3 regions of the Streptomyces sp. NPDC111516 genome follow, and region 2 is predicted to be linked to each of the others. Evidence: riboswitches for the same ligand, from Rfam matches in the RefSeq annotation. Region 2 holds a riboswitch; each other region holds the start of a gene.
What was found. A riboswitch is a leader RNA that binds a small molecule or an ion and turns the genes downstream of it on or off. The one in region 2 is predicted to bind cyclic di-AMP.
Positions count from the first base shown of each region.

Region 1: another riboswitch for cyclic di-AMP. It lies ahead of ACZ7L9_RS29310 (transglycosylase family protein); the one in region 2 lies ahead of ACZ7L9_RS25140 (C40 family peptidase).
Region 3: another riboswitch for cyclic di-AMP. It lies ahead of ACZ7L9_RS10180 (M23 family metallopeptidase); the one in region 2 lies ahead of ACZ7L9_RS25140 (C40 family peptidase).

Region 1 is NZ_JBVKBV010000020.1:94,486-101,807, forward strand. Features, by position in the region: gene ACZ7L9_RS29295 (DUF501 domain-containing protein) at 1-213, opposite strand, end outside; gene ACZ7L9_RS29300 (FtsB family cell division protein) at 283-753, opposite strand; gene eno (phosphopyruvate hydratase) at 970-2,259, opposite strand; gene ACZ7L9_RS29310 (transglycosylase family protein) at 2,563-3,291, opposite strand; cyclic di-AMP (ydaO/yuaA leader) riboswitch at 3,295-3,466, opposite strand; gene ACZ7L9_RS29315 (transglycosylase family protein) at 3,767-4,732, opposite strand; gene ACZ7L9_RS29320 (cytochrome P450 family protein) at 4,838-6,127, opposite strand; gene ACZ7L9_RS29325 (nucleoside triphosphate pyrophosphohydrolase) at 6,137-7,111, opposite strand; gene ACZ7L9_RS29330 (SurA N-terminal domain-containing protein) at 7,169-7,322, opposite strand, start outside.
Region 2 is NZ_JBVKBV010000015.1:10,356-17,677, forward strand. Features, by position in the region: gene ACZ7L9_RS25130 (ATP-dependent Clp protease proteolytic subunit) at 60-695, shown strand; gene ACZ7L9_RS25135 (hypothetical protein) at 703-1,011, shown strand; cyclic di-AMP (ydaO/yuaA leader) riboswitch at 1,415-1,579, shown strand; gene ACZ7L9_RS25140 (C40 family peptidase) at 1,583-2,056, shown strand; partial or broken gene ACZ7L9_RS25145 (LysE family translocator) at 2,082-2,276, opposite strand; partial or broken gene ACZ7L9_RS25150 (LysR family transcriptional regulator) at 2,233-2,727, shown strand; gene ACZ7L9_RS25155 (ATP-binding protein) at 2,884-3,315, opposite strand; gene ACZ7L9_RS25160 (helix-turn-helix domain-containing protein) at 3,531-4,391, shown strand; gene ACZ7L9_RS25165 (DUF397 domain-containing protein) at 4,417-4,623, shown strand; gene ACZ7L9_RS25170 (8-amino-7-oxononanoate synthase) at 4,616-5,758, opposite strand; gene bioB (biotin synthase BioB) at 5,901-7,067, shown strand; gene ACZ7L9_RS25180 (adenosylmethionine--8-amino-7-oxononanoate transaminase) at 7,060-7,322, shown strand, end outside.
Region 3 is NZ_JBVKBV010000003.1:480,213-487,534, reverse strand. Features, by position in the region: gene ACZ7L9_RS10185 (aldo/keto reductase) at 1-789, opposite strand, end outside; gene ACZ7L9_RS10180 (M23 family metallopeptidase) at 980-2,230, opposite strand; cyclic di-AMP (ydaO/yuaA leader) riboswitch at 2,242-2,394, opposite strand; gene ACZ7L9_RS10175 (PP2C family protein-serine/threonine phosphatase) at 2,675-3,835, opposite strand; tRNA gene ACZ7L9_RS10170 (tRNA-Met) at 4,051-4,124, opposite strand; gene ACZ7L9_RS10165 (SPFH domain-containing protein) at 4,250-5,449, opposite strand; gene ACZ7L9_RS10160 (hypothetical protein) at 5,504-5,725, opposite strand; gene ACZ7L9_RS10155 (SHOCT domain-containing protein) at 6,000-6,410, shown strand; gene ACZ7L9_RS10150 (COG4705 family protein) at 6,811-7,322, shown strand, end outside.

The sequences.
Region 1 (7,322 bases), on a different contig from region 2:
CGCGGCGCGCGGGCACGTCAGGTAGTACGTCGTCGGGAACGGCGTACCGTCCTCCAGCCGGGGCTGCGTCTCGACCACGTCCGGGTTGCCGCACGGGCAGCGGTGCGCGATCGCGCGCAGCCCGCGTGGCGGGCGGCCCAGCTGCTGCTGGAACGCGGCGATGTCCGCCTCGGTGGGGGCGGTGGACTCGGTCTGCGGAGGGGGGGTTTCCATGCCTGCCTAGGTTCTGATCGGGCTGCTCGAACTGCGGTTCTGCAGAGGGATGAAGGAGAACGAGGAGAGTCAGTCGCGGTCGGCGCTGTCGACGCCGTCCCAGAGGTTGGAGTGCCACGGCCGGTCGGAATCATCCGTCTCGCCGTTGCGCTCCTTGACCGCGTCGGGGTCGATCACCGTATAACCGGTCTCCCCGGGAAAAAGGTAGTGCAGGTGCTTGCGGGCCAGCTGCCTGACGTACGCGTCGTCCTGGAGGCGCGCCTTTTCGTCGCGCAGCTCCTCGGTGCGGGCGCCGGCCTCCTGCGCCAGGCGCTCCTGGTCGGCGATCTCGTCCCGCTGCGAGACGTACTGCCGCATCGGGTACGCGAGCGCCACCACCAGGGAGCAGACGACGAGAGCGAGGAAGGCCGCCCGGCCGGTGAGCCGGGAGCGGCGGGCCTGACGGCGGTTCTGCGACCGGTAGACACGGGCGGCGGTCTGCTCGCCGAGCAGCCGCAGCCGGGTCGCGGTGGAGAACCGGTCCCGGTCCTTCGCGGCCATGTCTCCGCCTCCCCATTACGCACGTCCGTCCCCGCACACGGTACGGGACCGAGTGCGGGGACGGACGGAAGCCGATTCCTTCGGCCGAAGGGGCCGGTGCTCAGCCCTTGCTGTGCCTACTGGTTCGCAGAGCGGCTGTGCCTACCAGCTTGCAGAGCGGCTGTGCCTACTGGTTCGCAGAGCCGCTGTGCCTACTGGTTCGCAGAGCGGCTGTGCCTACTGGTTCGCAGAGCGAAACCGGGGGAACGCCGAGCGGCCCGCGTACACCGCGGCGTCGTCGAGGATCTCCTCGATGCGCAGCAGCTGGTTGTACTTGGCGACGCGGTCCGAGCGGGCCGGGGCGCCGGTCTTGATCTGGCCGCAGTTCACCGCGACGGCGAGGTCCGCGATGGTGACGTCCTCGGTCTCGCCGGAGCGGTGGGACATCATGCACTTGAAGCCGTTGCGCTGGGCGAGCTCGACGGCGTCCAGGGTCTCGGTCAGCGAACCGATCTGGTTGACCTTGACGAGCAGGGCGTTGGCGGAGCCCTCCTCGATGCCGCGGGCCAGGCGCTCCGGGTTGGTGACGAAGAGGTCGTCGCCGACGATCTGCACCTTGGCGCCGAGCCTGTCGGTGATGACCTTCCAGCCGGCCCAGTCGTCCTCGTACAGCGGGTCCTCGATGGAGACCAGCGGGTAGGCGGAGACGAGCTCCTCGTAGTACTCCGTCATCTCGGCGGCCGAGCGGGACTTGCCCTCGAACTCGTACGTGCCGTCCTTGTAGAACTCGGACGCGGCGACGTCGAGCGCGAGCGCGATGTCCTTGCCCGGGACGTAGCCGGCTTCCTTGATGGCCTCGACGATGAGGTCGAGGGCGGCGCGGTTCGACTCCAGGTTCGGCGCGAAGCCGCCCTCGTCGCCGAGACCGGTCGAAAGTCCCTTGGTCTTCAGGACCTTCTTCAGCGTGTGGTAGACCTCGGCACCCCAGCGCAGGGCCTCGGAGAAGGACTCCGCGCCGATCGGGGCGATCATGAACTCCTGGATGTCCACGTTGGAGTCGGCGTGCGACCCGCCGTTGAGGATGTTCATCATCGGAACGGGCAGCAGGTGCGCGTTCGGGCCGCCGAGGTAGCGGAAGAGCGGCAGGTCCGAGGCCTCGGAGGCGGCGTGGGCCACGGCCAGCGAGACGCCGAGGATGGCGTTGGCGCCGAGCGAGCCCTTGTTCTCGGTGGCGTCCAGGTCGAACATCGCCTGGTCGATCAGCCGCTGCTCGGTCGCGTCGTAACCGACGAGCTCCGGGCCGATCTGCTCGATCACGGCGAGGACGGCCTTCTCCACGCCCTTGCCCTGGTAGCGGTTGGGGTCACCGTCGCGAAGCTCAATGGCCTCGAACGCACCGGTGGAGGCGCCGGACGGCACGGCAGCACGGCCCGTGCTGCCGTCGTCGAGGCCAACCTCGACCTCGACCGTGGGGTTCCCCCGGGAGTCGAGGATTTCCCGGGCTACGACGACGTCGATGGACGGCACGAGGCATCTCCTTCTGGGATATGACACTGGTTGTGCAGGGTCACTTTGGCCTTGCGACAAGAGCCTAACCGGCCCGGCCCGATCAGTCGGACGACCGCCCGACCCCTGGGACGAAAAACGACCCAAGGGCGCGCACCGCCGGACAAACCGTCAGAATTTTACTGGTCAGTAACTACAACAGTTGAACGATCACACAGAGGTGAAGCGTCACGCAGGGGTGGCGCGCGACACAGGAAACCCCGGCCCGGCGCATACGGGGGAATGCGCGCCGGGCCGGGGTGCTCGGGGAGGAGAGGTCCTGGACTACTTGGTCAGGTGCAGCTGCTGACCCGGGTAGATCAGGTCCGCGTCCTTGACGATGTCCTTGTTCAGCTCGAACAGCCGCTGCCAGCCGCCCTCGACCTTGTGGTCGGCGGCGATCTTGCTCAGGGAGTCGCCGGAGGCGACCTTGTACTCGCCGTCACCCTTCTTGACCTTCTGGCCGGTCGGGGTGGTGACGGTCTTCTTCGACTCGGCCTGCGGGGCGGCGGAGCGGTCCGAGCGGGTGGCGGCGGGGGCCTCGGTGCGCTCGGCCCGCTTCGGTGCGGCCGGGGCGCTCTGCTGCTTGGTGGCGCCGGAGTTCGAGGAGGAGCCGGTGTCGACGCCCGGGTTCACACCGTCGTTGGTCAGGTTGCCGGCTCCGGCACAGCCCCAGGCGCCCGGACCCTGCATGGCGAGGAGCTTCTCTGCGGTGGCGATCTGCTGGGCCTTGGTGGCCAGGTCGGCACGGGGGGCGTACTGCGTACCGCCGGCGGCGGCCCAGCTGGACTGCGAGAACTGCAGACCGCCGTAGTAGCCATTGCCGGTGTTGATGGACCAGTTACCACCCGACTCGCACTGGGCAACGGCGTCCCAGGTGGCGACGGAGGCGGCGGAGGCGCCGGTCGCACCCATCAGCGGAACGGCCACGGCGGCACCGGCGACACCGGCGAGCGTGGCGACACGGACAGCCTTGGACGGGCGGCGGTGCTTGCCCTTGCTGGAAAGCAGCATGGAACTTCTCCTCACCGACGCCTACGAGGTGAGCTGTCGGGTTCGGGCCAAGTGAGTTGCCCGGTCGCACGTCCTAGCACGCGACTTCACCCCAAGCCGGTCCTGATGCGTCCTTCGACGATCGGGCCCGGCGCCTACCTGGGTCCCCCGCTCCTGCCTACGGCGCTTTACGCGTCTGTTCCCTTCGACCGACGGCAGGATTCGGCGTGACGGTCGACGGGGCCCGCGGTGCGAGCGGTTCCGACCGTAAACATAGGCAACCCCCACTTTCAAAGACGGACACATCAGACAATCAGCCCTTACTTGCATGTGAGGAACCGTCGTTTTCGCAGGTGGGGGGCGATACGACAGGACTCCCCGGGCGCGACACGCCAATTGACACAAAGAGACCCATGTCTCACTTACGCATAAGCGGACATAGGCCTCTGAACTACCCCGATTTTTGGGGCTCTTTTAGCCGATTTTCAGACCGCCCTCACTCGGCCTTCACGCCGAGATCGAGACGCTGGCCGGGGAGGACGAGGTCCGGGTCGGAGCCGACGGCACCTCTGTTGGTCTCATAGAGCGCAGGCCAGCCACCAGGAACTTTCTGTGCGTCAGCAATCGCCCAGAGGTTGTCGCCGGGGCGGACGGTGTACGTGCCATCGGCGGCCGACGCGCCCGCATCGCGTGTGTCACCGTCGCCACGGGAGGCGTGGCGACCCGACTCACGATCGAGGCTGCCGTCCGCGCCCCGACTCCCCTCGGGGGCCGGTGCGCCGCGGTGTTTGCCACCCGTACGGCCGGAGGAATCGGATGAATCTCGCGTATCGGGTAGTTCGGGCGCGTCGGAGGACGGGGCGGCCGACTCGGTGGCCGAACGCTTCGCGGGGGTCCCGGTCCGGCCAGCCGACCCGTGGGCACCGTCCGAGCGCTTCGAACCGCCCGTCCTGTCCGTGGCGCCCGAGGCCCTGTCCGACGGCGTGGCGTCATCGGACGGGGACGCCGACGCGCCGTCAGCCGGCTTCGTGCTCCGCGTCGGCTCGGAGGAGGGCGCGACCCCGGGATCGACGCCTGGCAGCGTCCCGTCCTCCGCGAGGCCGGAGATGACCGCGCAGCTGGGCCAGGCCCGCGGACCCTGGTCCTCCAGGACCTTCTCGGCCACGGCTATCTGCTGCGCGCGGCTGGCGAGGTCGGCGCGCTCGGCGTACGCCTCACCGCCGTACGCCTTCCAGGTCTCCTGTGAGAACTGCAGGCCGCCGTAGAAGCCGTTGCCGAGGTCGGCGCTCCACATGCCGCCGCTCTCGCACTCGGCCACCCGGTCCCAGGTCGTGGCGTCGGCCGCGTGCGCGCCGGCCGCGCCGAGCAGTGGGATGGCGATGGCCGATCCCGTCACGCCCGCGGCGACGACGATGGCGGGTGCCTGACGAGGGCGACGGTGTCTGCCGTTCGCGGAGCCCATGGGGATGCCTTCCGTGTGACTGACGAGTGACTGGTGAGTCGAACGGTGAACCTAGCGGGACTCGAACGCGCGTCACAAGTCGATGCAGCGCAGATCACGTGAAAGTCACAGGGTTGACTCAGTGTCACCTTGCGTCGAGGCACACCCCGGCCGGAACTCCACGGGCAGCGTGCGCAGTCCGCGCATGATGAGCCCGCCACGCCACCGCAAATCGGTAGCTTCCACCGCAAGTCGCAGGTCAGGAAGGCGCCTCAGGAGCGTGGCAAGCGCGGTCTGTCCCTCCAGCCGGGCGAGCGGCGCTCCCAGGCAGTAGTGGATGCCGTGCCCGTATCCGAGGTGCTGATTGTCACTCCGTGCGAGGTCGAGCGTGTCGGGGTCCTCGAAGCGTTCCGGGTCGCGGTCGGCGGCGGCGAGGACGACGAGTACGGGGTCGCCGGCCGCGATCTCCTGCCCGCCGAGCGTCAGCGGCTCGGTGGCGAACCGCCAGGTCGCCAGCTCCACCGGACCGTCGTACCGCAGCAGTTCCTCGACCCCGGTCTCCAGCAGCCGGCTCTCCTCCGCGTCGAGGGAGAGTTGCAGCCGCTCGCGCTGTGCGGGGTTGCGCAGCAGGGCGTACACCCCGTTGCCGATGAGATTGACCGTCGTCTCGAATCCGGCGAAGAGGAGGATGAAGGCCATGGCCGCGGCCTCGTTCTCGGTGAGGTGCTCGCCGTGGTCGCTGGCCCGGATCAGCCCCGAGATCAGATCGTCCCCCGGGTTCTCCCTCTTACGGTGGATCAGTTCGGCGAGATAGCCGCGCATCTTCTTCACCGACCTGGCCACCCCGCCGCGCGGGCCGCCGCCGTGCCGGATCATCATGCCCGCCCAGTCCCGGAAGTCGTCCTGGTCCTCGGGCGGGACGCCGAGCAGATCGCAGATCGCGTAGATGGGGAGAGGGAACGCGAAGTCGTGGATGAGGTCCGCCTTCCCCTCCGCGATGAAGCGGTCGATGAGGCGGTCCGTCAGTTCCTGCACGCGCGGGGCGAACTCGGCGACCCGGCGCGGGGTGAACGCCTTGGAGACGAGGCGGCGCAGCCGGGTGTGGTCGGGCGGGTCGATGTTCAGCAGATGCGTCATCAGCTCCGCCTTGCGCTCGCCCGGGATGCCCGTCTTCCCCTTGGCGTGCGCCGGCTCGGCGTGGTGCGCCGGGTTCTTGGAGAGCCGGGTGTCGGCGAGGGCCTGCCGGGCATCCGCGTACCGGGTCACGAGCCAGGCCTCGACGCCGCTGGGCAGTGCGGTGCGGTGCACGGGGCTGTGCTCGCGCAGCCAGGCGTAGGCCGGATACGGGTCGGTGGCGAACTCCCACGTGAAGAGTTCGGGTGCGTCGGGTGGGCGGGCGGCGGGGCTGTGGTTCACCCCCCGACGTTATCCGTTGCCCTCCGCCGCCCGGATGGCGTCCCGGTAGGCGCGGCCCGCAGCCCGTAGTGCGGCCTCGGGGTCGATGCCGTCGCGTTCGGCGCGTACGGCGAGGGCGAGGAGCTCGTAACCGATGCCGCCGCCCGTGGGGAGCGCCACGTCGAGCCCCGCGGTACGGACCCGGCCGGCCAGTTTCGCCGCCAGGGCCAGCCCGGGCTGGCCGAGTGGCACGCCGTCGGTGACCGAGTCGCGCTGCTTCTCGACGGCCTTGGTCCGCAGCCAGTGCGCGTGGACGTCCTCCGGGGTCTCGGCAGTCTCGTCGCCGAAGACGTGCGGGTGGCGGTGGATCAGCTTCTCGACGAGGGTCGCGGCCACGTCGTCGACGGAGAACGGTTCCGACCCGTCCTCAGGGCGGCCGTCCTCCGCGATCCGCGCGTGGAAGACAACCTGGAGCAGTACGTCCCCGAGCTCCTCGCGCAGCTCGTCGCGGTCGCCTTCCTCGATCGCCTCGACGAGTTCGTACGCCTCCTCGATGGCGTACTTGGCGAGGCCCTTGTGGGTCTTCTTCGAGGTCCAGGGGCATTCGATCCGGATCCGGTCCATGACCTGGACCACATCGAGGAGCCTGGCACCCGGCAGATCGTACGAACCGGGCAGCAGCTCCAGGTCCGGCATCTGCACCCGCCCCGAACCGGCCAGCCGGGCGAGCCCGTCGGTCAGCGGCTGATTTCCTTCGCCGCCCGTGAGGACGACGACGCTCCGGCCACCCGCGCAGGCGTCGACGAGTTCCTGCGCGGTGGGCGCGGACCGCTCGACAGCGACGCCCGCCTCACGCAGATACGGCAGCTGCGGATTGTCCTGCTCGGCGCAGAGCACCCGGTCGGCGGCGTGCAGCGCCTGCCAGGCGGGCCAGGACAGGAGCCCGGGCGCGACGCGGTGACTGGCGGTGAGCAGGATGATACGGCCCGGATCTTCAGCGTTCACCGTTCGAATCTACTCCGGTCGGCCCGGTCGCCGTTTCCGCTAGGTGTACGAGAGGCTCTAGGCACCGGACTCGGCGCCCGCGCCGGCGGGCTTGGTGACCTGTTTGATCCAGGGCGCCTTGTAGTTGGCGAGTTGGGTCTGCTTGTCGTCCCAGGCGCCGTAGCGCGGATTGACGTCGACCTTCAGTTCCTTCGACGCCTTGCTGAGCGCA
Region 2 (7,322 bases):
TGCGCAGACCCCGCCCATGCGAATCCCGTACAGATCCCTGAGGAGAGGCATCGTTCATGCTGTTCCGTCCTGCCGCCCGCTACGTGCTGCCCGAGTTCACCGAGCGCACGACCAACGGGACCCGCACCCTCGACCCGTACTCCAAGCTGCTCGCCGAACGGATCGTCTTCCTCGGCACCCCGGTCGACGACACCGCGGCCAACGATCTGGTCGCCCAGTTCATGTACCTGGAACACGCCGCCCCGGACCGGCCCATCTCCCTCTACATCAACTCCCCCGGCGGCTCGTTCGGGGCCATGTCGGCGATCTACGACACGATGGAGTACCTCACCTGCGAGGTGGAGACCTACTGCCTCGGCCAGGCAGGTTCCTGCGCGTCGGTGCTGCTCGCGGCGGGCGCTCCCGGCAGGCGGCACGCACTGCCCGGGGCGCGGGTCGTCGTTCAGCAGCCCGAGCTCACCGAGCCGGTGCAGGGCCAGCCGTCCGATCTGGAGATCGAGGCGAGGGAGTTGGAGCGGGTCCAAGAGATGCTCACCACGCTGCTGGCCCGCCATACCGGCCGCGGCGCCGAACAGATCGCCACCGACATCGAGCGCGATCTCATCCTCGACGCCTCGGGCGCCAAGGCGTACGGACTGGTGGACCACATCGTGGAGAACCGGAAGTCGTCGCTCCCGTCGCACGGCGCGCGGTGAACGCCCTGTGCCGCCATCCGAGTTGCCACCATTGCCCGCACTGACGTGCGCCGAGGGCGAGTTCATCGACCGCTATCTCGAAGTCCTCGACCAGCTGGGCCGGATCAATCCGGCCCGCGGCAGCGACACCTACGGCGCACTGCGGGCCGCGCAGGCACTGGCCTCACGGGCGGGTGCGCTGCGGGACGCCCTCGCGTTGATGCACGAGCGCGGCGAAGCACAGATCCACGCCGCCACCCTGGTCCGGGCGCTGCGGGTGCTGGACGGGGAACGGCGGGCCGGACGCGTCACCCTGCCCCCCGCTCCGGCGAGTTGATCAACCCTTTCGTCGCCAGGCCGGTCGGGACCAGCCGGCTCCCCTGCCCCCACCCGGAAGGAGGCACCCAACTCCCCTTCGCGACACGCCCGGTGGTCACATCAAAATTCCTCGCTCTTTCGGCGTAGAAACTTCCTCTCATGAGGGAATTCTCCACTTGCGTTCTCCGGGCGGGCAATGAGCGGAATCTGCGATTCCACCCCTGGTACGGGGACCGGTCCGAATGACCGTCAGCACTCCCGAAACCGTCGGCTCCACCCGAACGGGTCATCCGTGAGGAGCCACACAATTCGTCGTTCCTCCTCGGAAATCCGGCAGTCGGTGAGTCAAGATCCCTGGGACGACAAGCCCCCGCCACAGCGACGGGGCGGTCCGGGCGGACGCCGAGTCCTGCCGCCGTCCGGATGTCTGGTCGACAAAAGTGGATCGGCAGGAGTGGAGGACCCGAGCACAACGGGTCGACCGGATCTCCGGTCGGCCCTCGGGGTGAAGCCGCCGAGCGCGGCCGGGCAACTTCGCCAGCCCGAACCCGACAGGTCATCCTTCACAGGCGGCTGACGAAGGGTTGCGCATGACTGCGCAGGTTCATGTCCCGTCTCTGCTCGCCCGGGCCGGTACGGCCTCGGTTCTGACTCTGGCCGCCGTCGGCGGCACCATGCTCGCCCCGGGCGCCACAACGGAGGCCCAAGCGGCGCCCCTCTCCATGAAGGCGCTCAAGGTCGCCGCGTCCAAGAAGGGATCGCCGTACAGATGGGGGGCCATCGGCCCCAACCGCTTCGACTGCTCGGGGCTGACGGTCTATTCGTTCAGGAAGGCGGGCAAGAAGCTCCCCCGCACGGCCCAGCAGCAGTACAACAAGACTCGTCATATCCCGGCCTCGCACAGGCAACGCGGCGATCTGGTCTTCTTCCACTCCGGCCGCTTCGTCTACCACGTGGGGATCTACGCCGGTCACGGCAAGATCTGGCACTCACCGAGGACCGGTGCGGTGGTCCGGCTGGAGAAGATCTGGACGAAGCGCGTCTCTTACGGTCGGGTCCGCTGACGCGGTCTCAGCGCAGCTGAGAACCTCAGTGCAGCAGAGGGCCGGACGCCGGCACCGGCCCCAACGCGGTGAGCGCCGTGCCACTGCCGCCCTCGATGGCGCGGGAGGTACGCGGCCTGCGCAGCCACCGGCCCATCCGGTCCACCAGGAGCGCCACGGCGTGGAACCAGACCAACGTGAGCAGCACGACGATCGTCGCAAGCAGCAAGGCCCTCGGGAGCCGCTACCGCGCCTGCGCCCTCTCCCAGCAGCCCGCCGAACTGGAGCGGGAGGCGGGCGCCGCGCTGCTGGTCCGCCGCCACTGAGGGGCCCACCTCACAGCCGCCGGCGAGCTGCTGGTCGGACGCGCACGACGGATCCTCGACGAGATGGACCAGGCCCGCCATGAGCTGGCCCACCTCTCCGGGCTCTCCGGCGGACGTCTGCGCGTCGGTACGTTCACCACCGCGGGCGTCCATCTGTTTCCGCCGGTCCTGAGCGCCTTCCGTCGCGCCCACCCGGACGTGGAACCGGCCGTCACCGAGTGCCTCGACGCCGATCTGTTCCGCGTACACCAGTCCGCCTCCAGGGTGTCGAAGGTACGGCCGTCGTACAGGTCGGGCGTACGCACGGCGAACCCGTCACCGCGCAGTTCGTCGGGAAAGGCGGTCACGCCCGAGGTGAGGCCCTGAGCATGGTGAAACACCACAACTTCGGTCACCGAGGGTCTCCAACTGCCTATGGACAAGAATCGGTCCGTCAATCTAGCGCGGCATCCCGGGTGTTCGATCAGCGAGCGAGGCGTAGCCGTCGGCCTGCCCGGGGAACGGGGCAGATCGGAAGGCCGGTCAGTTCTGTACGGGGATGCTCCACGGGAGCGCGATCCAGACCGTCTTGCCGCCGTCGGCGGTGGGGGTGACAGTGAGCCGGCCTCCGCACTCCTTGGCCAGAGAGCGGATGATCACCATGCCCCGTCCGTTGTCCTGCTGAACGGCGGCGGGCAGCCGCCGGGGCCAGCGCGGGTGACTGTCCGTCACCCCCAGATGCAGCTGCTCCTCCCGCTCCAGCCTCAGGTCCACGGTGAAGGTGGGCGACTGTCCGAAGGTGTGCTGGACGGCGTTGGTCGCGAGTTCCGAAACGATGAGCCGGATGCCGTCGGCGAACTCCGTGGCGGTGGCCAGGCCCCATTCGGTGAGTACCCGGTCCACATATCTCCGGGCCGCCGCGACCGACACCGGCTCGCTCGGCAGAGTGATGCTTGCTTCTTGGTGGTCTGCCATGGCGAGCCGTCCCTTTCCCACCCGGACCGACTCGCGATCGGACCCGGTTGCGCTTCGCGCCAGATTGCCACTGATGCTGCCCCCTCTGGCGGCGATCCACCAAGATATGCATATATCTATCGCTCAATGCGGTGAACCCAGCCACGCAAAACCGTATGCGGGCGTCACACTGTCCGCTCGGCAGGAAGAGGAGCGGAGAGGGAGGGAGGCCGCAGATGCAGCACGGTCCTGTGGTACGACGCCGCAAGCTCGGGGAGGAGCTGCGGAGTCTGCGTCTGGCGTCGGGGCTGACCAGCCGGGACGCCGGGCGGATGCTCGGTTGGCACCAGTCGAAGGTGAGCCGGATCGAGACCGGTGTCAGTGGAGTGCGGCCGGCCGATGTGGCACGGCTGCTGGACGCGTACGGCGTGGACGACCCGCAACTGCGGACGCTCCTGGAGGGACTGGCGGGTTCGGCGGGTGGGGGCGGCACCGGCTGGTGGCATGCGTATCGCGGTCTGATTCCGCCCCAGTACCGCGACTTCATCAGTCTGGAGTCCCAGGCTCGGACCGCGCGCACCCTGGAGACCTCGGTGGTGCCCGGGCTCCTGCAGACGGCGGACTACGCCCGTGCGGTGACCCGGGCGTCGCTGGACGGGTTGCCCGCCGGCGAACTGGATTCCCTGGTGGAGGTACGGCTTGCCCGGCAGGGGGTGCTGCGGACCGATCCGCCACTGCGGCTGAGCGCGGTGCTCGACGAGGCGGTGCTGCGGCGCCGGGTCGGCGGGCGCCGGGTGATGAGAAATCAGCTGCGTCATCTGACCCGAGTGGCTCAACTTCCCCATGTGCGACTCCAGTTGCTGCCGTTCTCGGGCGGTGAATATGCCGGCCTCACCGGACCTTTCGTTATTTTCTCATTTCCGAACACTTCTGATCTGGACGTGGTAGTTCTCGACCATTTGACGAGTAGCCTCTATCTGGAGCGGAAAGAAGACCTTGAGGCGTACAGCTCGGCCTTCCGCACGATGCAGGCGCACGCGCTGTCGCCGCAGCACTCGTTGGACCTCATCGCCGCGATCGACCGCGACGATCAGTGAACCCGGACCGCCCGAGGGGGGCGTCATGTCGGATTGCTTCGCACAGCACTCGTTACGGTGGCGGCGCAGCAGCCGCAGCACGGGGATGAACAACTGCGTGGAGGCCGCGCCGTTCGGTGACGAACAGCTGGCCGTGCGGGACTCCAAGGATGTGTCCAGGCCACCGCTGCGGTTCTCCGCGGCGGCCTGGACCTCTTTCGTCTCCGGCCTGCACCGGGGTTCGGTCAGCTGACGGGAGCGGTCCGCCGCACGATCGCCACCGCCTCGGCGATCTGCTCCTCGGTCAGATCGGCGCGCGCGGTCAGCCGCAGCCGGGAAATGCCGTCCGGCACCGACGGCGGCCGGAAGCATCCCACCGCGAGTCCCGCGGTACGGCAGTCGGCCGCCCAGCGCACCGCCGCGTCCGCCGAGGGCGCCCGTACCGAGACCACGGCGGCGTCTGGGCGTACGGCGGTCAGGCCGGCGGCGGTCAGCCGCTCGTACAGCGCGGTGGCGACGTCACGGACTCGTTCGGCGCGCTCCGGCTCGCGGCCGAGCAGCCGCAGGCCACCCAGCGCGGCGCCCGCGGCGGCCGGCGCGAGACCCGTGTCGAAGATGAATGACCGGGCCGTGTTGACCAGGTGTTCGATGACCTGGGCAGGACCGAGGACCGCTCCCCCCTGGCTGCCCAGGGACTTGGAGAGGGTGAGCGTGGTGACGATTCCGTCGCCGCCCGCGAGACCGGCGGCGGCGAGCGCGCCCCGGCCGCCGTCCCCCAGTACGCCCAGACCGTGCGCGTCGTCGACGAGCAGTGCGGCGCCCTCCGTCCGGCAGACGTCGGCCAGTTCGGGCAGCGGCGCGGCGTCGCCGTCGACCGAGAAGACCGAGTCGCTGACCGCCAGCGCACGGCCGTCGTGTGTCTGCAGGGCCTTGCGCACCGCGCCGGGGTCGGCGTGCGGCACGACGGCGGTCTCGGCCCGGGAGAGCCGGCAACCGTCCACGATCGAAGCGTGGTTGCCCGCGTCGGAGACGATCAGCGAGCCGCGGCCGGTGAGCGCGGTGAGGGCGGCGAGATTGGCCGCGTACCCCGATGACAGGACCAGAGCCGCCTCGAACCCGCAGAATTCGGCCAGCTCGTGTTCGAGTTCGGCGTGCAGGGCGGTGGAGCCGGTGACGAGCCGCGATCCGGTCGCACCCGCACCCCACCGGCGGGCGGCCTCGGCGGCGGCAGCGGTGACCTCGGGGTGCCGGGTCAGGCCCAGATAGTCGTTGCTCGCGAGGTCCAGGAGTTCTGGTTCGGCGGGCCGCGGGCGGAGCGTACGGACGAGTCCGGCGTCCGCGCGGCGGCGCGCCTCGTCGTCGATCCAGTCGAACGGGGCGAACGACATGAGCGGTCCCTTTTGTAGGCAGCTCACAGAGCCTAGCCGGGCGCGCAACAGGTCATGGTGTGGCAATACACACACCCTCGGCGGGCTCTGTTGTCCGGTTCCTCCTTGGCTGCGGGCCGTGCCGTAGGCCAGGATCAACGTCATGGACCTCCTGAACACGCTGGTGGACAAGGGGCTGCGGCGCGAGCTGCCGACCCGCGAAGAAGCACTCGCCGTACTGGCGACCTCGGACGACGATCTGCTCGACGTGGTGGCCGCAGCCGGAAGGGTGCGCCGTCAGTGGTTCGGGCGGCGCGTGAAACTGAACTATCTGGTCAATCTCAAGTCCGGGCTCTGCCCCGAGGACTGCTCGTACTGCTCGCAGCGGCTCGGTTCGAAGGCCGAGATCCTCAAGTACACCTGGCTGAAACCGGATGAGGCGTCGAAGGCCGCCGCGGCCGGGGTGGCAGGTGGCGCCAAGCGGGTGTGTCTGGTGGCGAGCGGTCGCGGACCGACGGACCGTGATGTCGACCGGGTGTCGGAGACCATCGAGGCGATCAAGGATCAGCACGAGGGCGTCGAGGTGTGCGCCTGTCTCGGTCTGCTCTCCGACGGGCAGGCCGACCGGCTGCGTTCGGCGGGCGCCGACGCGTACAACCACAACCTCAACACGTCCGAGGGGACGTACGGGGACATCACCACCACCCACACCTACGCGGACCGGGTGGAGACCGTGCAGCAGGCGCAGGCCGCCGGACTCTCGGCGTGCTCCGGGCTGATCGCCGGGATGGGCGAGAGCGACGCCGATCTGGTGGATGTCGTCTTCTCGCTGCGGGAGCTGGACCCGGACTCGGTGCCGGTGAACTTCCTGATCCCGTTCGAGGGAACCCCGCTGGCCAAGGAGTGGAACCTCACCCCCCAGCGGTGCCTGCGCATTCTGGCGATGGTCCGGTTCGTCTGCCCGGATGCGGAGGTCCGGCTCGCGGGCGGACGCGAGGTGCATCTGCGCTCGATGCAGCCGCTCGCTCTGCACCTGGTCAACTCGATCTTCCTGGGTGATTACCTGACCAGTGAGGGGCAGGCGGGGCAGGCGGATCTGGACATGATCGCGGACGCCGGTTTCGAGGTGGAGGGAGCGGGGACGACGACGCTGCCCGCGCACCGTGCGCCGACGGGTGGCGGCTGCGGTTCGCACGACGGCGGGTGCGCGCCGTGCGGCGACGCGCCCCGGGATGCCGTGGCCGAGCCCGGCGAGGTCCCGGCAGCGCGCACGGACCTGGTGTCGGTACGCCGTCGCGGTGCGGGCACGGACCTCGCCCCCAATGCCTGAGGCCCTCGCCCCGGCCGAGCTGCGGTCCCTGGACCGGGCCCACGTCTGGCATCCGTACGGCCCCATGCCGGGACGTCAGGAGCCGCTGGTCGTGGAGTCCGCGTCCGGAGTACGGCTCCGGCTCGCCGAACCGGCCCACGGACAGCACGAGCTGGTCGACGGCATGTCGTCGTGGTGGTCGGCGGTGCACGGCTACAACCACCCGGTGCTCAACGAGGCGGCACGCGGCCAGCTGGACCGGATGAGCCATGTGAT
Region 3 (7,322 bases), on a different contig from region 2:
GACCTCGGCGTCGTGCTCCTTGGCGACCTTGTCGAGTGCGTCCAGGACCTTCTGCCCCCGCTCCGACTCCAGGTACCCGCCGGCCTTCTCGGCGCGGGCGCTCTCCACCGAAGCCCCCGGACGGTACTTGCCGGTGAGGAAGCCGGAGGCCAGAGCGAAGTACGGGACGGCGGCGAGCCCGGCCCGGGCGGCCGTGTCCTGGAGCTCGCCCTCGTACGTGTCCCGCGAGACCAGGTTGTAGTGCGGCTGAAGGGCGACGTACCGGGCCAGCCCCTCGCGCTCCGAGAAGTCCAGGGACGCCTGGAGCCGCTCGGGGCCGATGTTGGAGGCGGCGATCTCCCGGACCTTGCCCTCCTTCACGAGTTCGTCGAGGGCAGTGATGATCTCCTCGACCGGGACGGTCTCGTCATCGAAGTGCGTGTAGTACAGATCGATGTGGTCGGTGCCGAGCCGGCGCAGCGACTCCTCGGCCGCGGCCTTGATGTTCGTGGCGGAGAGCCCCTTGTACGAGGGGTGGGCGCCGACCTTGGTGGCGACGACCATGTCGGAGCGGTTGGAGCGGGCCGCGAGCCACTTTCCGATGACGGTCTCCGACTCGCCGCCCTCGTTGCCCGGGATCCAGGCGGAGTAGGCGTCGGCGGTGTCGATGAAGTTGCCGCCCGCCGCAGCGTAGGCGTCCAGCACGGCGAACGAATGCTCCTCGTCGGCGGTCCAGCCGAAGACGTTGCCGCCGAGGGCGAGCGGGAAGACCTGGAGGTCGGAAGGGCCCAGCTTACGAAGAGAAGTCATAAATGGATCAACGGATTCCAGCACGCCCGCTATTCCGACAGACCGGCAGCCCTGACGTCGGGGGGTGAGCGTCAGGGCTGTCGGAGTTCTGGGTTCTGGCCGGCGAACCGGCTCGGATCGCGGGGATCGCCGGATCACGCGGACCGCTCGGATCACCCGGGCCTGGAGAACCGGGAGGGCGGTCTGCGGATCAGGGGTTGAGGCCCTTGCCGTGCAGCCAGGCCATCGGGTCGATGCCCGTACCGGAGGGGGTGTGGACCTCCAGGTGGAGGTGCGGGCCCGTCACGTTGCCGGTCGCGCCGACCCGGCCGATGGTCTCACCTGTGGTGACCTTCTGCCCGACGCTCACGCCGATCGAGGACTGGTGGCAGAACCACAGCTCCGTACCGTCGTCGAGCTCCAGCACCGTGCGGTAGCCGTACGAACCGGACCAGCCGGCCGACTTGATGGTGCCGCCGTGTATGGCCTTGATCGGCGTACCCGTCGGCGCCGCGAAGTCGAGGCCGGTGTGGTAGCCGGAGGACCACATCGTGCCGGCTTGGCCGAAGGTCGAGGTGATCGTGTACGAGGAGGTCGGGATGGCGTAGCTGGCGGCGAGCTTGGCGAGCCGCAGGGCCTCGGCCTTCTTCTTGGCCTCTTCCTCCGCCTTCTTCTTTTCGGCGGCGGCCTTGGCCTCGGCCGCTTCCTGCTGCTTCTTGGCCGCGTCCTGCTGCTTCTTGGCCTCGGCAGCGGCCTTCTCCGCGGCCTCCTTCTCCTGGGCGGCCTTGGCCTCGGCGGCGGCGGCGTCCTGCTGCTGCTCCGCCTGCTGGAGGATGCGCGCGCGGAGCGCCTCGCCCGCGTCCGCGGTGCCCTGCTCGGCCTCGGCGGTGGTGAGGCCGGCGGTGGTGAGCGGTGCGGCAGCGGCGGCGACAGCGGCCTTGTCGGCTTCGGACTCTCCGGAGAACAGAGAACCCACGCCCGGAAGGGACTTGGCGTCGGGAAGGTTGTTCGCGATGGAATCGGGAAGGGAGATGGACACCGGCGGCTTGCTCTGCGCGGAGGCCATGCCGCCCGCGCCGACCGCCGCGATGACGCCGACCCCGAGCACCGTGGAGCTACGGGCAAGGCCGTTGCGCTGCTTGGCGACGCGGTGCTTGCCGCGTACGGGGCGGACGGACTCCTCGGTGGGGTTCCACTCGTCCCAGCCGCGTTCGGGCTCACCGTTGCCGTCGGCGCGGAATTCGCCACCGAAGTCACCGGCGAAGTCGCCGCCCGGCTCGGTGCCGTACGCCGTTCCCGTCCCACCGGTCCCGTAGTCGGAGCCGGAACCGAAGTCGGCGTTGAAGCCGGAGTCGGAAGCGAAGCCGGAATTGGAACCGGATCCGAAGTCAGCGCCGTAACCGGAACCGAAGTCGGGGTTGAACCGAGAGGGGGCCTCGGGGGCAGGCTTGTTGGACGCCACGGGGGCGCACTCCTTTCCTTCCTTCTCGCCTACCGGGTTAGCTGACGGGTTCGGAGCAGGAAGGTCTCCTACGGGCCCCTTCGCCTCTCACGAGACACAGGTGTCCGATTCACCCCATGTAGGTGGTTCCCCGGTTCCCTTGCGGAATTCGGCGCTCGCGCACGGTGCCGCCACTGACGGCGGCTGGGACGACCGCGCTGCGTTATCGAACGTTAATAGACACCGGGGCCTGATTCCAAGCTGTTCCCAGTGATCGTTCACGTCTTTGGCCTGGACTTTACGGTGCACAACCGGGTGGAATGGGACGAGTTGATCGACCTTCAGCCACCACCCGGTTTCTGACGTTGCGTCAAATGTTATGCGGAGCGGCGCGCTTCGGTTACGTACGGTGGCATCCCTCGCTCAAGTCCGCGCCCGGCTCGCACGAAGCCCCCGCCTCATCCGTCACGCCCCTTTCAGACCCACGATCTTCACAGTCCTGCGCCGGCCCGGCTGCCCCTCCCCGGGACGTAGGACCGCGAGCAGCGCCATGTCGTCGGTCGTCTCACCCTCCGTGTACAGCCGCACGTCATCGGTCAGCGCGGACAGCAGCTCCTCGGGCCCCGGGAAGATCCGCCCCCGCAGCCGGGCCGCCGGGTCGTAGAAGACCCCGTCGGCGTTCCGCGCCTCGGAGAGGCCGTCCGTGTACAGGAGCAGGGTCGTCCCCGCCGGCAGATCCCACTCGTCCGACCGGTCGGGCCACGCCCCCAGGTCCATCCCGAGCGGCAGCGCAGGCACCGTGGGCCCCAGCACCTCCAGCGCCCCGTCCGGATGCAGCAGGATCGGCTCGGGGTGGCCGCGGTTGACGATCCGCACCCGGGGCAGCCCGGCCGGGATCTCGGCCAGCACGGCGGTGACGAAGCCCTCGACCGCGTCGAGCCCGCCCCGCCGCGTCCCCTCCCGCGCCAGCGCCCGCTCCAGCCGATGCGCCACGCCCTCCAGCGAACGCTCCTGCTCGGCTGCCTCCCGGAACGCCCCGATGATCACCGCCACCGACTCCACGGCGTCGAGCCCCTTCCCCCGTACGTCCCCGACCACCAACCGCACCCCGTACGGGGAATCCGTCACGGCGAACAGGTCACCGCCGACGAACTCCTCGGCCTGCGCCGCCTCGTACCGCGCCGCCACATGCAGCCCGCCGATCCGGTCGGACGGCTTCGGCAGCACCGCCCGCATGGCGGTCTCCGCGATGACCCGCGCGGACGCCAGCTGCTCATTGCTGCGCCGCACGACGCCGTTGATCACGACCGCGAGGACCGAGACGGTGGCCAGGGTGAGCAGCTCGATCAGCGGCACGATGTCCGGCAGCGTGTGGCTGTACAGCCGCAGCGCGACCACGGCCAGCATCGAGGCGATGGCGGTGCAGACGGTCCTGTACAGCGAGAAGAACGGCGCGGCGATCAGCGGCGCCGCCACGAACAGCGGAATGGCGGTGAACGTCGGCGGGGTGAACAAATCGAACGCCAGCCCGCCGAGGATCATCAGGGCGGGCAGCGCGCGGACGAACCGCCGGGTACGCGTGCCGTCCCCGGCATGTCTGCCGCGCCCCTTCAGCCGCTTCCACACCTGTGGTCTCCTGCCCGGTACGCGCGCGGCTGCGGACGGTACCGCGCCCCACCCCCAGGCTCGCCGGAGCGGAGTCGCGCGGCGACTCCTCGTCGGCCAATGGGGGTATGTACGTGGCGTAGCTCACACACCGGCCCGACCTGCTCCCTCGGGGGCCCACAGCTGGAACGACCCGGGCCCGGCACGCTGCATGCGTGCCGGGCCCGGGTCTTCAGTAGCGGGGACAGGATTTGAACCTGCGACCTCTGGGTTATGAGCCCAGCGAGCTACCGAGCTGCTCCACCCCGCGTCGGTGAACACAACTGTACGGCATCCGCGGCGGGCTCATGACCACTGAGCGAATCACTGAGCGAATCACCGACCGCTTTGCGCTCGCTCGGTACTCCGGCCATGCGCCCCCGCCGCCTCGCCGCCTCAATTCGTCTCGGTGATACGGGGAGCGTTCTTCCCGTTGACCGCCGGGGGCTTCATGGGATTCGCACCGCGCTGCAGGGAGCGGAGAATCGCCAGCCCCTGACCGACCACGCCCGCCGCCATCTCGTTGACGCCGTCGGTGCCGTTCAGAACGGTCAGGTCCGCCCCCGACATGCCTCGGGCGGCCGCGTCGGCCAGGGCGGGCAGGTTCTCGATGATGCGGTTGGCCGCGATGAGCTCCTGGTTGCCGTCGCGCAGCGAAGCGGCGCGCGCGCTGTTGGCGTCCGCCTGCGCCTGGGCGATGGTCCGCTCGGCGTACGCGTTGCCGTCGGCCTCGAACCTCACCCGGTCCCGGGCCGCCTCCGCGAGGGTGCGCTGCCGGTAGGCCTCGGCGTCCGCCGGGCGCCGTACCTCCCCTTCGAGCCGTTGCGCGGCGAGCGCGGCCTGCCGCTCGGCCAGCGCGGTCTGCTCCTCGATGACCTCGTGTGAAGCCCTGGCCTGGGCGAGCGGTCCGGCCTGCGCGGCACGGGCGTTGTACTGCTCGGTCTCGGCGCGGAAGCCGGCCCGCTTGATCGCGGTGTCACGTTCGTACTCCGCCTTGAGCGCGGCGGCCTGCTGTTCACGCTGGCTGGCCTCCTGGTCGGCCTTGGCCTCGGCGATCCGGGCCTGGCTGGCGACCGCGGCGGCATGCGGGGCGGCGAGGTTGTTGATGTAGCCGGTGGCGTCCTCGATCTCCTGGATCTGGAGGGCGTCCACCACGATGCCGAGCTTCTCCATCTCGCCGTGGCTGCCCGCGATGACCTCCTGGGAGACCCGGTTGCGCTCGCGGATGATCTGCTCCACGGTCAGGCCGCCGACGATGGAACGCAGGTGGCCCGCGAAGATCCGGCCGACGAGCTCCTCCATCTGCTCCTGTTCGGTCAGGAAGCGACGCGCCGCGTTGGCGATGGATATGGCATCGTCGCCGACCTTGAAGACGGCGACGGCCCGGACGTTGAGGCGGATGCCCTGCTGCGTCACGCAGTCCTCGGTGATCTCCGCCTCGCGCAGCGCCAGGGAGAGCATGCGCGCCTTCTGTTTCACCGGGAGCACGAAACTGCCGTGGCCGGTGACGATCCGGAACTGGGTGTCCAGCGTCTGCCCCTTGGAACCGGATATGAGCATCGCCTCGTTGGGGGCGGGAACGTGCCAGAAGAACATCGGAAGACTCCTGTCATGCGTCTCTGCTCGACGTAGGTGCACCGCTGCTTCGGCTCAGGGCGGCAGGGGTTCCACGATCACGCCGCGCGCCGAGACCGAGTCGACGACAACGACGCGCACGTCCCTCTCGATCGACGTCGCCGACCACGCGGTGTACGCCTCCGACCCACCCCGTACGGCCACCAGTACTTCGCCCGGGCCACCGGGCGGAATCGGCACGGTGACGCGGCCGATCGCCCCGACCGGGCTCCGGGCGGACTCATCAGCCGTGTGCATGCGCCCTCGCGAGCGTCCATGCGTACGCCTGCTCACACCGCCGCTCACGCCGCTTCTCACGCCGCTTCATGAACACGAGGCGACCCCGCCTCCTGGAGGCCTGAGCGCCCCAAGCCTCCCTCGACGTTTCCACGGTACTCCGCACAGCGACGGAGGTCGGCCCGAAGGACAGCCCGGAGAACCCCCGGAGGCAAGGCGCTATATGTGGTGATATGACTGATTTGTTCTTCAGTCAGTCGACGCGATGAATCTCGCGCTGATCAGGGAGCCGACCGTGGACCCGTACCCCCTGCTCGACCTTTTCTGGACCATGCTCTGGTTCTTCCTCTGGATCATGTGGCTGTTCCTGCTCTTCAAGGTCATCGGGGACATCTTCCGCAGCGACGACCTCGGCGGCTGGGGCAAGGCCGGCTGGCTCATCGTGGCGCTGCTGCTGCCGTACGTCGGCGTCCTGGTGTACGTGATCGTGCGCGGCAAATCCATGGGACAGCGGGAGATCAAGGAAGCGCAGGAACGCGACGCCGCTTTCAAGGCGTACGTACGGGAGGCCGCCGGCAGATCCGACGCGAACGTCCCGAGCGAGGGCAAGCACGTCGACGACCTGGCGAAACTCGCCGAGCTCAAGGACCGGGGTGCCATCACCGAGGAGGAGTACCAGCGGGCGAAGACCAAGCTCCTCGTCTGAGCCCGCCCGGCTCCACATCCGCCCCCAGCCGCGACGCGTATGCCGCGCTCACCGTGCCGCCCGGTCCCCCGTTCCCGGAGGAGATCCAGGGGCAGAGGATGTGCGGCGTCGTGTGGTGCTGGAGGGGCGACCCCGACCTCCTCGAAGCCGCCCTGAAGCCCGTCGACGACCCCGGTCCGCCCGCTTTCCGCTTCACGGCGCCGATGCGGACGGGGGTGTCGTCGCGTCTACGTCGGTGTAGACGGTCTACGTTGCGAAGGCACAGGGATGCGGCGAAAGGCCGCCCGCAGGTGCGGTCGGGTGCGCGCCGGGCGCCTGACGCCGTTCACCACTGTCACACAACAACGGATCGCTTGCTGCCCACGCGGTGAAGCGCCGAACGGTCAACCAGGAGTGCGCTTTGGGACAGTCGGAATTCCTCACCGCGACGGATGTCACCAGTGAGCGCCAGTACGTGATGAAGAAACTCCCTGAAGTCACCCTGGCCTTCTGGATCATGAAGATCGCCGCTACCACCCTCGGTGAGACGGCCGGAGATCTGTTCTCCCAGACGCTGCAACTGGGCTACTTCCTCACCACGATCGCGCTGTTCCTGGTGTTCGTGGTGACGCTGGTCGTGCAGCTGCGGTCCATGCGCTACAACCCGTTCTTCTACTGGACGGTCATCCTGTCCACGAGCATGGCCGGCACGACCATGTCGGACTTCATGAACCGCGACGCCAGTACCGATTACCTCACGCCGGGCACGACCTCGCTGGGCTGGGGCCCGCAGGGCCTGGGCCTGGGATACCCGGCGGGCGCCGCCATTCTCATCTCCCTGCTGATCGCCATCTTCATCATCTGGAAGCTCACCGGGCAGACCTTCGCCATCCGCGACATCGTCACCTTCCGCGGCGAGGCCCTCTTCTGGTC